DNA from 2 places in the Nocardia coffeae genome. Region 1 is predicted to be linked to the other one. Evidence: riboswitches for the same ligand, from Rfam matches in the RefSeq annotation. Region 1 holds a riboswitch; the other holds the start of a gene.
The links. A riboswitch is a leader RNA that binds a small molecule or an ion and turns the genes downstream of it on or off. The one in region 1 is predicted to bind cyclic di-AMP.
Positions count from the first base shown of each region.

Region 1 (6,359 bases):
CGTACCGCGCCGGTCACCGGGTCCAGGGCGTTCAGCTGGCCGCCGGAAACCTGTAGCGGTTCGACGATGCGTTGAGTGGCGACACCTTGGGCATCGACATATCCGATGTGCACCGGTCGTCGCACGCGCACGGCCAACTGGAGTAGTGCCATGGTGGCCGCGGTGCTGGTGCGGGAGCCGTCCGAACGCACCGCCTGACCCGATTTCGCCTGTGCCGCACGCTCTCCGGCGCGCAGTTCGGCCACCAGCTGCCCGAGCTGTTCGGTGCTGGGCAGGCTGGGGCGCCAGGCGTTGCGGGTGTTGGGGCGAGCGGGGATCCGCATACCGTGCGGACGCAGATCGACGATCGCGCCCGAGGAATCCTCACCCGCCGGGCTGAACCCCGCCGCACGCAGTTCCTCGAGCACCTCGGCGAGCGTGGCCTGCGAGATCGCCACCGTCGGCGCGACCGCCCGCAGCGCCAACTGCTCGGCGACCGGTGCGGCGAGCACCTCGGCCAGTAGCGCGGGATCCTCACTGCGGACGAATGATTGCGCGATACCGGCTCGCAGCCGCCCGTGCCGGCGGGCCACGTCATCGATCAGATAGGTCAGCGACTGCGGAACCGGGGTGCGCGAGTGCGTGGTGAACAGCTGATGCAGTTCGGCCGCGGTCAGCCCGGCGTCCAGGGCACGTCGCACCGACGTCTCGCCGATCCGGTAAACGGTTGCCGCACCGGCCGATTCGATATCGGCGACCAGTGCGATCCGGCCCTGCAGATCCGGGACCAGCGGTCCGGGCGCGATCACCGTCAGATCCGCCTGCACCAGCACGTGATCGACCGGATCCGGTAGCGCGGAATCCATTTCGGACTCGGCGTTGCGCAGCGCCTCCTCGGGGACGGCCGGGTCGCCGGGCGCGACGGGGCCGTGCAGCAGCGCGCGTCCCGCGGAGGTCAGCGCACCACGTCCGACCAGGCCCAGCGTCGCGGCCTCGGTGAGTGTGCGGTCCACCGCCTCGGTGTGAAAGTGCCTGCGCAGACGCGGTTGCCGCCAGGCCAGCACCCGGGCCAGATCGGCGGCGGACACCGCGGAGCCGGTCGGGAATTCGGCCAGCAGGCTCAGAATCGCGTGGCGGTCCCGGACAGCGTGCATATTGCGCAATTCCATCGACAATGCCGCCAGCGGTTTGTCATTGGCGTCGCGCAGCCCGATCATCCAGGGGAAGCGATCCAATTCCAGCCACGCGTGCGCGAGCGTCACCCAGCGCCGGGCCGGGGAATGTTCGCGCCAGCCGTCGGTGGTGGTCGTCGGCGCCCAAGAATCGTCCAGTGAATCGTCCGGCGGGGCCGGTTCGGGAATTCCCTTGTCCAGTAGGCGCGCTGCCGCGAGGACCTCGGCGAGCAGGCCGACGCGGGTTTCGTCCACCCCGGTCTGTTTGGCGATGCGGCGCAATTCGCGCACGCCCAGTCCGCCCGAGCGCAGCGCGGGCGCGGGTGCGGTGCCCAGCACCTCGAGAATGTCCCCGCAGTGCCGCAGCAGTTCACCCACCTCGCCCGCGGCCGCGGCATTGACATCGGCCGCGGTGTGTTTGACCGGTGTGGGATGCGGTGGTATGAGCGCGTGCGGATCGGTCACCGGTTCGCGGCGCAGCACCTGCCCGACCGCGGGTGGCAGTTCGACGGTCTCCGCGTCGACCCAGTTCAGCAGGCGGTGTGCGAGCAGACGCTGAATCGGGCGGTCCGGCGCCGTGCCGGGGGCCGCGTCGCGGGTGCGTCCGCGCGGACCGGTCGCGGCGAGTTTGTCCAACAGGGCGCGTTCGGCGGGACCGATCTCGGTCAGCGCCTCGGTGATCTCCGATTCGGTCAGCGCGTCCGGGAGTTCGGTGGTGCTGCCCAGTTGCCAGGGCAGCGCATCCTTCGCGGCAGCGACCAGATGCAGTTCCTTTGTGCCCCAGACCAGAGCGCGAGCGGTGAGCCTGGTCGTGGACATGTCGACGGTCTTGGCGGGCACCCGATCACTGAGAAGTTTGTGCAGCTGTTTGCGCGGCAGCGGGGCGGCTGTGCGGCCGGGAAAGGCCGCGCCGTGCACGGCGAGGGTCTCGATGATGGCGAAATCGAGGGTGTCGAGGTCATCACAGGCCCGCAGCACCGACGCGCGCTGTTCGGCACGGGCCGCCAGGACCGCCATCGATGCGGGCAGCGGTACGGCCAGATCCGGGCGCAGCTCCAGCAGGGTCACCAGATCCTCGTCACCGCGGGCGGACAACCAGTCGGCCAACATCCCGGCACCGGCCGAGCCTCGGGCGGCGGGAGGGGCTCCCGTGGGACGGTCGTCCCCGGTCCGGGGCGTGCGGTCGGTCGTGGTCATCCTGTCCAGCGTACGGCGACACGCGGGTGGGCGCCGGGGGACCTGTCATCCTCGCCGAGTACCTATGCGTGTACTGATCGGGGCGGGCGTGCCAGAATGATGCCGTGGTGAACAAATCGAAGAAACCCTACGTCGACAACGGCTGGCCCCAGCTCGCCAATGGTGACCATGCGGTCACCGAACTCTCGTCGGCCCGCTCCGGTGGCCTCTCGCCGTTCGGCGAAGACACCGAGTTCCCGGTGCCGGCGGAAGAGATTCCCTATGTGCACCCGCGCACAGTGATCAACCGCTGACCGCACAGCAGAGAAGGCCCCACATCCTTTCGGATGTGGGGCCTTCTCTTATGTCCCGATAAAAAGCTGAAACGTGCCTCAGGCAGACCGAATCAGTTGAGCCCGAATCAGTTGGGCAGGAAGCTCTTGTTCGCCTCGAAGAAGTTGACCACGCTCGGGTCGAGCTTGACACCACTGGCCTTGGCGACGTTGTAGGCGTCCATGGCCTGCTGCGGCAGCTGAATGCCGTGCTGCTGGGCCATGGTGATGCCCTTGTCGACGGTCTGGAAGACCTGCTGGTTGCCATCCGGCGCGGCCTGCGGCTGCTGCTGCACGGGGGCCTGCGAATGAGTCGCGAGTTCCGGCTGGGTCTGGACGCGCGGGGCGGACTGCGAATGCATAGCAGCCTGCTCGGTGGTGGCGCTGGAGGCCGGAGCGGAGCGCTGCGTCGGCGAGCTGTGCAGGCCGAGGTGCGAGGAGCAGGAGGGCCAGGCGCCCCAGCCCTGCGTCGCGAGAACCTTCTCGGCGACCGCGATCTGCTGGTCCTTGCTGGCGTGCTCGGGGCTCGAGGCGTACTGCGTGCCGCCGTACGAAGCCCAGGTGCTCGGGGTGAACTGCAGACCGCCGTGGAATCCGTTGCCGGTGTTGATGCCCCAGTTGCCTCCGGACTCACACTGCGCGAGCTTGTCCCAGTCGCCGTCGGGAGCCGCAGCGGCGTGACCGGCGAGGGCAACTCCCGCACCGCCCATCATCGCGCTCGTCACGGCGACCTTGGCGACGGTACGGCCGGTGTTGGTCGGTTTGCGATGGCGTCCACTCATATCGGGTGTCTTCCTCTCGTACGCGCCTGCGAGGTGAGCTGTCGGGTTCGGACTGAGAGGCCGTCCGGCCCTGGCACACCGGGTTGGTGCGCCGGGGCTTCACCCCAAGGAATCGGTCGCTTCCGGCCGGTTCCGCTTCCCTGCCTGTAGGGAACGTGGGTTCCCCGCCCTCGCCCCTGTCTCCTTGGGGTCCGGTACCCGCGGGGCGAGGTTCGGTGCGGCGGGCCGGTGGTGTCGGGACTGCTCCCGACACGGATAGACGGTACGACGATCTCCGCGAAAAATCACTATTTGGTAACCGGCGTGTGCGGGCGGGTCGCGCTCGCGCCCAACAACTTCCGTCAGGCTTCTGTGCAGGTGAGTGCGTTGTCACGTATGCAAGTACGGTCCGTGACCGCTCCGTGACCTCCCCGTTATGTGATTAAGATCACATGTGTAGACGGGCGGCGAACAGGGCATACCTGAGGTCGGCTGAACGGATTCGTCGAACGGATCTCAGCGCGCCCGGCGGCCGGACCACAACGCGAACACGATCGCCAACAGAAGTCCGCCCGGAGTCGCCACCATCGCGACGAGATACAGCCACAATCCCGGATGGGCGTCGGAGAACACCGGGATGAGGAATATGGCGAGGATCGCCACCAATCCGATCGCGAACAGGCCCACGGCGAGGGGCAGCAGCCGATCCGCCGCGCGGCGCGGCGAACGGTCAGAAGAGGAATCCGGCATGGCTGCACCGTAAAACTGATGTGCTTCGGGAATAGTCACCGGGGTAGACTCGACGAAAATCGCGTCCTGCATAGCTGTGTGGGGCGCGTTCTTTTCGCGAATGCAAGGGTGCCGGATACACCTCCGGCGCCGGTGACCGTGTCCGGGCCGTCCGGACATTCGAAGATGAACGGGTGAGCGCAGTGCCGACCGGCAAGGTGAAGTGGTACGACGTCGAAAAGGGCTTTGGCTTCCTTTCCCAGGATGAGGGGGAGGACGTCTATGTTCGGTCGTCTGCGTTGCCCAAGGGTGTCGAGGGGTTGAAACCCGGGCAACGGGTTGAGTTCGGAATGGCTGCGGGTCGACGCGGCCCGCAGGCGCTGAGCCTCAAACTGCTCGAGCCGCCGCCCTCGGTGCGCGGCGGACAAGGCCAGGGGCACAAGGAATCCGCGCCGCAGCAGCCGCGCAAGGGACCGGACGACCTGCACGGGATGATCGAGGACATGATCACCCTGCTGGAGGCGAAGGTGCAGCCGGATCTGCGCAAGGGCAAGTATCCGGACCGCAAGACCGCCCAGCGCATCGCCGAGGTGGTCCGCGGCGTCGCGCGCGAACTGGATCACTGAGCAGATCGTTTCCCGCAGCCCCGGCGCACGATGTGTGCCGGGGCTGCGGCGTATTCGGGCACGGCCTCGCACGCCGATGGCCTGATCGGGACGTCGTCCGTTCGACTCGATGATTGTCGGTGGGTGCGGCTATAACTCATCTGTCGATGCCGGAACTCACCTGCCGACACCGGTATTCGAGTCAGAAGGGGCGAGCAGCTATGACGACCATCCACGACCATCTGGAGGAGTTCTACGGCCTGCCCGTGCACGACTTCCCGGAAGTTCCGGATGCGGGCGAGGCGCTACCCGAGCTTCCCGCTCCCGGCTCGGTCGCGTGGCGGGTGCGCGTGGATTACGACGAGGACGAGGAAACCTGGGTGGATCGCTTCACCCGGCTCCTGGACACCGTGGCCGCCGAGGGGGTGCGTGCGCTGATCGTGGGCAGTTGGGGAGCCCAATGGGAGAACAGTTCCGCGGTGGCGGTCGAGGCTCTGGTCGCCGCGCGGGATCGGTTGCCGGAGTTGCGCGCGATCTTCCTGGGCGACATCACCATGGAGGAAGCCGAGATCTCCTGGATCATCCAGAGTCAGGTGAGTCCGATCCTGGTGGCGTTTCCCGAATTGGAGGAGTTCGGGGTGCGCGGTGGCCAGCAGTTGGCGTTCGCTTCGGTGCGGCACGAACGGCTGGCGCAGTTGACCGTGCAGTCCGGTGGTCTGTCCGGCGAGGTGGTGCGCGGCATCGCGGGATGTGATCTGCCGGCCCTCACCCATCTGGATCTCTGGCTGGGCACCGAGGACTACGGCGGCGACTGCGAGGTGTCCGATCTGGCCTCGATCCTGGCCGGCGCCAAGCTGCCGAGCCTGCGCGATCTGGCCCTGCGCAACAGCGAGATTCAGGATCGGATCTGCGTGGCACTGGCCACCGCGCCGGTGGTCGCGCAGCTCGAGGGCCTGGACGTCTCGATGGGCGTACTCACCGACGAGGGAGCCGGGGCCCTGCTCACCGGCCAGTCGCTGACCCATCTGACCTCGCTGGACATGCACTACAACTTCATGTCCGAGTCGATGCGCAGTGCTGTGCGTGCGCTGCTCGAACCCGCAGGCGTCGAGGTGGATGTGGACGTCGACGATGCCGACAGCTATGACGAGGACTACCGATACGTCGCCGTCGGTGAGTGAACGGCCATGGCGGAGAACGATTCACCGGTGAGCCGCGACGATCCGCGCCGTTGGGTGGTCGTCGGTAACGGCGCGAATCGGCGGGTGCGGATGTTCGCCGAGGCCGCGCGGGCGGCCGGGCTGCCGCGACCGCGAGTGGTCGAGTGGTGCGCGGTCCTGAGCGGCACGGGGCAGGATTTCGCGCCGGACGAGCTGGTGCGCCTGGATTCGCCGGGCGAGGACCCGGTGGTGGACGAGATGCTGTGCGGTGTGAAAGAGCCTGCCCGGGTGGAAGGTTCGGCGCGCTGGTATTCGGGCTGGTTACGGGCGGTGCGGTCGTTGCGGGGCGGGATCCGGCTCGACGATCCGGACGATCTGGCCGTGTTGTTCGACAAACGGTTGTGCCATGCGCGGCTGGCGGCTCGCGGTGTGCCGGTTCCGGATT
Region 1 covers NZ_JAINZY010000003.1:170,554-176,912, forward strand. Annotated here, with positions in the region: gene K7711_RS14415 (helicase-associated domain-containing protein) at 1-2,348, opposite strand, end outside; gene K7711_RS14420 (hypothetical protein) at 2,453-2,641, shown strand; gene K7711_RS14425 (transglycosylase family protein) at 2,749-3,441, opposite strand; cyclic di-AMP (ydaO/yuaA leader) riboswitch at 3,450-3,579, opposite strand; gene K7711_RS14430 (hypothetical protein) at 3,937-4,242, opposite strand; gene K7711_RS14435 (cold-shock protein) at 4,353-4,775, shown strand; gene K7711_RS14440 (STM4015 family protein) at 4,976-5,935, shown strand; gene K7711_RS14445 (STM4014 family protein) at 5,942-6,359, shown strand, end outside.

Region 2 (6,359 bases), on a different contig from region 1:
GTGGACCAGGGATTTTCCCCGGACCCGGGAGGATCCCGGGAAGATCATCCGGCGATGGCGCAGACCGGATTCGGCGTTCCGATCGTGGCGCGGGCACGGTCCACCAGTCCCAGGACCGCGATCGCGACCTCCTCGGCGCGTTCGAGGATGACACTGTGCCCGGCCCCGTCCAGGCGCACCAGTTCGGCGGCGGAGAGCTGGGAGGCCAGCACCACCGAATGCGCGAACGGGATCATGATGTCGGCCGAACCGGCCAAGACCAGTGCGGGCAGATCGGACAGCAGCGCCAGCGTCGCGGTCTCGTCGAAGCGGATCAGCGAGTCCAGGAAACTGGCCATGGTCAGCAGGGACGTGTCGTTGAGCATCGCGGTGGCCAGCGCGATCATCCGCGGGCTCACCGCGCGGGTGCCGAAACTCGCCTCGCGCACGATCGGTTCGAGGATCCGGCCGCCGAACTGCTTGGACGCCTGCATGATTCGCGGCGCGCGCCGCACCGCGACCTGGAACGAGGTCACCGCGTGCCGATGCAGCACGCGAGCCAGCCCGACACTGGTGATGCCGCCGGCCGCGGACGCGAGCAGGGCGATCCCGGCGACCCGGTCCCCGATCGCCGCGGGAAACAGGCGGGCGTACGCGAGCGCGACCATCGCGCCCATCGAATGTCCGACCAGCACAACGGGTCCGGTCGGCGCGACCGCGCGCAGCACCGCGTCCAGGTCGTGGCCGAGCTGTTCGATGGTGTAGGTGGACGGATCGGCCGCACCCGAATCACCGTGCCCGCGATGGTCGTAGAACACCATGCGGGTGTCCGAACCCCAGTGCGGCATCAGGTGTTCGCGCAGGAAGGACCAGGAGTCCGCGCGCAGGCAGTGGCCGTGGACGAATACGACGGTCAGCGACGCGTCGTCCGGGCCGAAGACGCGCACGGCGAGCGGAGTGCCGTCGTCGGCGCTGACGGTGGCGTTCCGGCCGTCGTGATCGTCGGCGAGGAGTGCGATCGTGGACATGACGTCCTCCTGGTGCGAGTCCGCTCTTGCCCGGTTGTCGAGTTGGATTTCCAGTGCGTTAACCGCGCCAACCAGGCGTTATCCACACGTTGTGGAATTGCGGCCGGTCGTCGATCGCGGTCGGAGGCGGTATTCCGGGGACTCTCGGGCGGTACGCGACATCTTCGATCGGAATGCCGCGTGAACTGTACGGTTGATCTTTCTACCCATATCTAGCGATATGCATAGACTGTTGTAGCGAAAGGTGGGAGCGACGGGTGCATCGCCCGGAGATCGGGACGTTCGGCCCTTGCGTTACCTATTCGTTATCAAGCGAATCTATCAGCATCTAGGATTTATGCAAGAGATCTGTAGATTCCCGTGTGGAGCGGGCTGTCGAGCTGAATCTACGTTCATCTAGAGGGACAACTAGATACGGGTAGATTCCAGAATCGTGCGGCCTCGACCGGCAGCGCTCGGCCGCGGCGACGCATTGCGGATGTCTCGGATGACGCCCTCAGGCGACGCTGCGCAGATAACGGCCGAAGTGTGGAACCGTGAACCCGATGGTCCCCCGCTCGGCCGAATAGATCAGCCCCTTCTTGATCAGCCCGTCCCGCGCCGGTGACAGCGAAGCCGGGCGGCGACCCAGTTCCTTGGCGATGGCGGCGGTCGCCACCGGACCGTCGTCACCGGACAGTTCGGCCATCGCGCGCATGTACTCCCGTTCGGCCGGGGTCGCCCGCTCGTATCGGGACCCGAAGAATCCGACCGCCAGTTCCTCCTCCGCGGCGGGGGCGGCCAGCTCCACATCCTCGGCGGTGATCGGGCTCTGCGCGGCCAGATCCCAGGTCGCCTTGCCGTAGGCCTGGACGAAATACGGGTATCCGTCCGCCTTGAGATACAGCGAATCCAGTGCCTCGGAGGTGAATTTCACCTCCTCGCGCTCGGCCGGGGCGATCAGCGCCAGATCGGCCGATTCCCGGTCGAGCCGGTCGATGCGGTGATAACTGAACAGCCGTTCGGAGTAGCTCTTGGAGGCCGACAGCACCGCGGGCAGATGCGGCAGACCCGCGCCGACCACGATCAAAGGCGCTGCCTCCTGGCTCAATTCGTGACATGCGCCGCAGATCGCGGAGATGTCGGCCGGGCCCAGATCCTGCATCTCATCGATGAATATCGCGATGCCGACGCCGATGTCGCGGGCCACCTGCGCGGCCTCCATCAGCAGTTCGACCAGATCGATCTCGATGTCGCCGGAGTCGGCGCGGCCGGTCACCGCCGGGACGTCGATACCCGGCTGCCAGCGCTCGCGCATCCCCTTGTCGACGGTGGCGCGCAGCGCGAAAGCCTTGAGTATGCCCAGGAAGTCGTCGACCATCTCCAGATTGCGGTGCGCCACGGCGATCTGCCGCACCGCCATGTGCAGAGCCGAGGCCAGCGGCCTGCGCAGCTCCTGATCGGGCCGGGCCTCCAATTTGCCGGTGCCCCAATCCCGTGCGCGCGCGGCCGAGCGAAGGTGATTGAGCAGCACCGTCTTTCCCACGCCGCGCAGACCCGTGAGCATGACGCTGCGCTCCGGCCGCCCGCGCGAGATGCGTTCGAGCACCACGTCGAAGGCGTCGAGTTGTTTCGTGCGCCCGGCGAGTTCGGGCGGGCGTTGTCCGGCGCCGGGGGCGTACGGATTGCGCACGGGGTCCATGCCGTTCCACGGTAGTGCGTCGCGCGGAAAATCTTCGGACATCTACCGCGTTCCCTAGATGCGGCTAGCGAGGGATGTGCGGCTCGGGAATACGGTCTCTAGGCTTGTGGTTGTCGACACAGGTGTGACCCGTCGCGACGCCGCGGGGGCCGAGGGCACAGGAGAGTCATGAGCGAGGAACACGATGCCGGCGTGCCGCAGGTCGAGGTACCCGAAGGCGGTACCGCCGAGGTCGTCGAATCGTGGAACGTCCCGCGGGAAGCCGTTCTCGCGGCGCGTATTCGCACGAACATCCTGAAGGCGATCGGCGAGGGCTACGACGATCCGCAACTGGTGGCCGATCTCGCGGTCGGTCCGCTCGTGATGGCGCTGGGTCGGCTCGAGGTCGGACTGGCCGACGCGCAGCGTCGCATCGAGGAACTGGAACGCGCGCTCGCCGAGCGCGACGGCGGCCGAGGCTGATCCCTCCGCTTCGGGGTGCGGCCGCTCGTTCGGTCGGGTCCGGTCGGTGGGCGAGGGAGTCTGGACGGTTCGTCGCGGGCGGTTGTTAACGCCTCAGGTTTGCCGGGCGATAACGGAAAGAGCCGACTTCATAACGTTCCCACCCGCGTCGATAACAGTTGTGGTCGAGCCGATATCGCTCCGTTACTCGCCGCGCGACACGCCGAATCGGACCCTGTCCTGGGGCTTTGCCGCGTTCGGTGCAACACGCCGTGCTGTGGGGTGGACAACATCACGCGCTAGCCGTAATCTTCTCGTGACTTGACGAAGTGGGCCGCTTCGTAGGGGAAACGGCCAGTCGAGTCACCGCTAAATCGGCGTTCGGGCGCAAGCTCGTTCGCCGAACCGAGGACCCAGATGTAATGGGGTGAATCCTCGCCCGGCTATACGAGGTCGGTCGAGGTAGGACCGATCTTCCCGGCCCGAACCCGTCAGCTAACTCGGTCGGCGGGTGGAGTGGAAGAAACAGGAGACTCAGCTCGGTGGGTAGACACAGTTTGCAACGGGAATCTCGGCTCCCGAATTCCGTGAAGGGTGCGCTCGTCATGGGTGCGGTTGCCTCGGCAACCGGTGCCATGCCTGCGGTTTCGGCGATGGCGCAGACCATCAACGTGCCCGGTGTCGGAGATTTCGATGTGCCGGTCGATTCGTCGTTCACTCAGCAGGTCAAGGCCGTGAATCAGGCGCTCGCCGATCACGCCGACCTGATCAAGGACCACGCGGATCAGATCAAGTCCGCGCAGAAGGCGCTGGCGCCGCAGAGCCTGCAGCAGCCCAGCATTCCCGGTCTGACCGCGGCTCTGCCCGGCGTGCAGCAGCACCAGGGGCCGCAGAACATCGCACTGAACGCAGCCCAGAGCAAGATCGGCTCGGACTACGTGTGGGGCGCCTCGGGCCCGCAGAACTTCGACTGCTCCGGCCTCGTGCAGTGGGCCTACAAGCAGGCCGGAGTCAGCCTGCCGCGTACCAGCTTCGAGCAGTCGCACGTCGGCAAGCCGGTCGCCTTCAAGGACCTGCAGCCCGGCGACCTGGTCATCCAGGAGGGCGGCGGCCACGTGGCGATGTACGCCGGCGACGGCAAGATCCTGCAGGCACCGCAGTCGGGTGAGACCGTCAGCTACGCGCACCTCGATCCCAACTCGATCGTCACCGCGCGTCGCGTGGCCTGATTCTCGCCCCAGTTCCGCTCTGGAGGCGAAACTGCCACCGACGCAACCGAGTACAGCCCGGGTCGACTCCTGGACCTGGGCTGTCCGGCTGTTCAAAACCAGGTCGGCCGCCGCGACCGCATGTCGCGGCGGGCACGTCAAGGTGAACGGCGTTGCGGTCAAACCTGCTCATCAGGTCAAACCCGGCGATGAAGTGCGAGCCCGGATCAACGGGCTCGATCGCATCGTCATCGTCGAGAAGGTCATCACCAAACGCGTGGGTGCGGCGATCGCCGCACAGTGCCTGATCGATAAGAGTCCGCCACCACCTCCTCCCGAGATCGTGGCGACCATGCCTCGCCGTGATCGTGGCGCCGGACGGCCCACGAAACGTGAACGGCGTGAGACGGATCGATTGCTCGGCCGAGGCCCCACCGACTCGTCCTGAGCATGTTCATGCTGTTCGGCGTGCCGTGAAGTCCCTATCCACTTCACGAGTTCTGGTCGATCGACTGCTCGTTACCCGAAGCCGGGCCGAACGCCCATCTTGTCGTCGCCGCGAGGCGACGCACTCGTCGTGCGCCGACTTCGGATCACAGTCCGCGCAATCGGTTATTCCCTTGCGATGCAGCCGTTCACTGGCCGCCGGGAATTTGACGAGTGATCCTCGCCACATCGCATCGTCGAATCGGGCACCGACACACCGAAATCGGTCCGAAACCCCGACGGACGGTCACCTTCGGGTGACGGTCTTCCGGCCGCTCGGTAGGTCTCGACAGTGCGAAACTCGCATTGCCAGAGATTTGCCTACTGACCGAGACATCATGAGGTCCATACTGATCCGGTCGACGCCGGGCGAATTCAGTTGCTGTTGGGAGCGGATCGGGCAGCCGAGGCCGCGGCGAATGCGGCGACGGCGATGGTCACGAGGGCGCCCAGCATCAGCGCCGCCGCCTCGCCGTGTTCGAGCACGTGCAGCTGGGTGCCGACGGTGACCGCCGCGACCGGCACGCCGATCTGCGCGGCCGCCAACGCGCCGAACCGGATCGGCTGACCCAGCAGCCGCATCAGTACGTGGGCCAGCACCGCGGCCGCGCCGAGTGCGAATCCGAGCAGGATCAACCGCGGCTGATCGGCGAATTCGCGCAGGTTGAGCCGGGCGCCGAGCCAGACGAAGAACAGCGGACCCAGAAATCCCTCGGTGATCGCGAACAGCTGCCGCGCGACGCGCCGAGGTTCGCCGACTCCCGCCACGGCGAGTCCACCCGCGAAGCCCGCCAACATGATCGAGACCTGCGTCCGCGTGGCCAGGGCGGCCAAGGCGAACAGCAGCGTCAGGCTGACGCGCAGTTCCAGTGCGAACTTTCGCTGTTCGGAGACGTGGTGGGCGCGACGGCGCCGTCCGGATCGGTCCAGATAGCGCAGGACGAAGAACAGCGCGATCGCGCCCGCCGCGACGGCCAGCGCGCCGAGCGCCGCGCGACCGGCCTGCGAGATGTCGATGACCAGCGGCAATGCCACGATGCAGGCGGTATCGGCGATCGCCACCTGCGCGGTCAGCTCCAGCACGGTTTTGCCCTGCAACCCTTGGGAATCGATGATCGGCAAGGTCAGCGCCGCCGAGGAGGAGGCGATGAGCACCGCGTAGATCGCGCCGTGTCCGGTGTCGAACCAGCTCGCCAGGGCGAATCCGGCCGCCGCGGCGAGCAATCCGACCAGCACCGCGCGCAGCGCTCCGACCGCCAGCGCCGAGCGGACCGCCGGATCCCGCACCGGGACATGGGTGCCCGCCACGAACATGACCAGCGCGAATCCCATATCGGCCAGGAAGGAGAAGATCGGATCGCCGGGATCGAGCACGCCGAAACCGGTCGCGCCGAAGACGACTCCGGCGAGCAGTTCGCCCACGATCACCGGAACGTGCCAGCTCTCGCGCCAGGACAGCAGCGGCCCGACCAGGCCGAGCGCCAGCACCAGCGCGAGAGTCGCGAAGCTCACCGCCCTATTTCTTCCGTTTCTTCT
Region 2 covers NZ_JAINZY010000005.1:254,533-260,891, forward strand. Annotated here, with positions in the region: gene K7711_RS20805 (alpha/beta fold hydrolase) at 45-1,007, opposite strand; gene K7711_RS20810 (ATP-binding protein) at 1,504-2,688, opposite strand; gene K7711_RS20815 (hypothetical protein) at 2,857-3,150, shown strand; cyclic di-AMP (ydaO/yuaA leader) riboswitch at 3,487-3,653, shown strand; gene K7711_RS20820 (C40 family peptidase) at 3,735-4,358, shown strand; gene K7711_RS20825 (RNA-binding S4 domain-containing protein) at 4,390-4,785, shown strand; gene K7711_RS20830 (cation:proton antiporter) at 5,199-6,335, opposite strand; gene K7711_RS20835 (hypothetical protein) at 6,340-6,359, opposite strand, start outside.
Region 2: it holds a riboswitch for cyclic di-AMP, as region 1 does, so the genes downstream of both, K7711_RS20820 (C40 family peptidase) here and K7711_RS14425 (transglycosylase family protein) in region 1, are expected to answer to the same signal.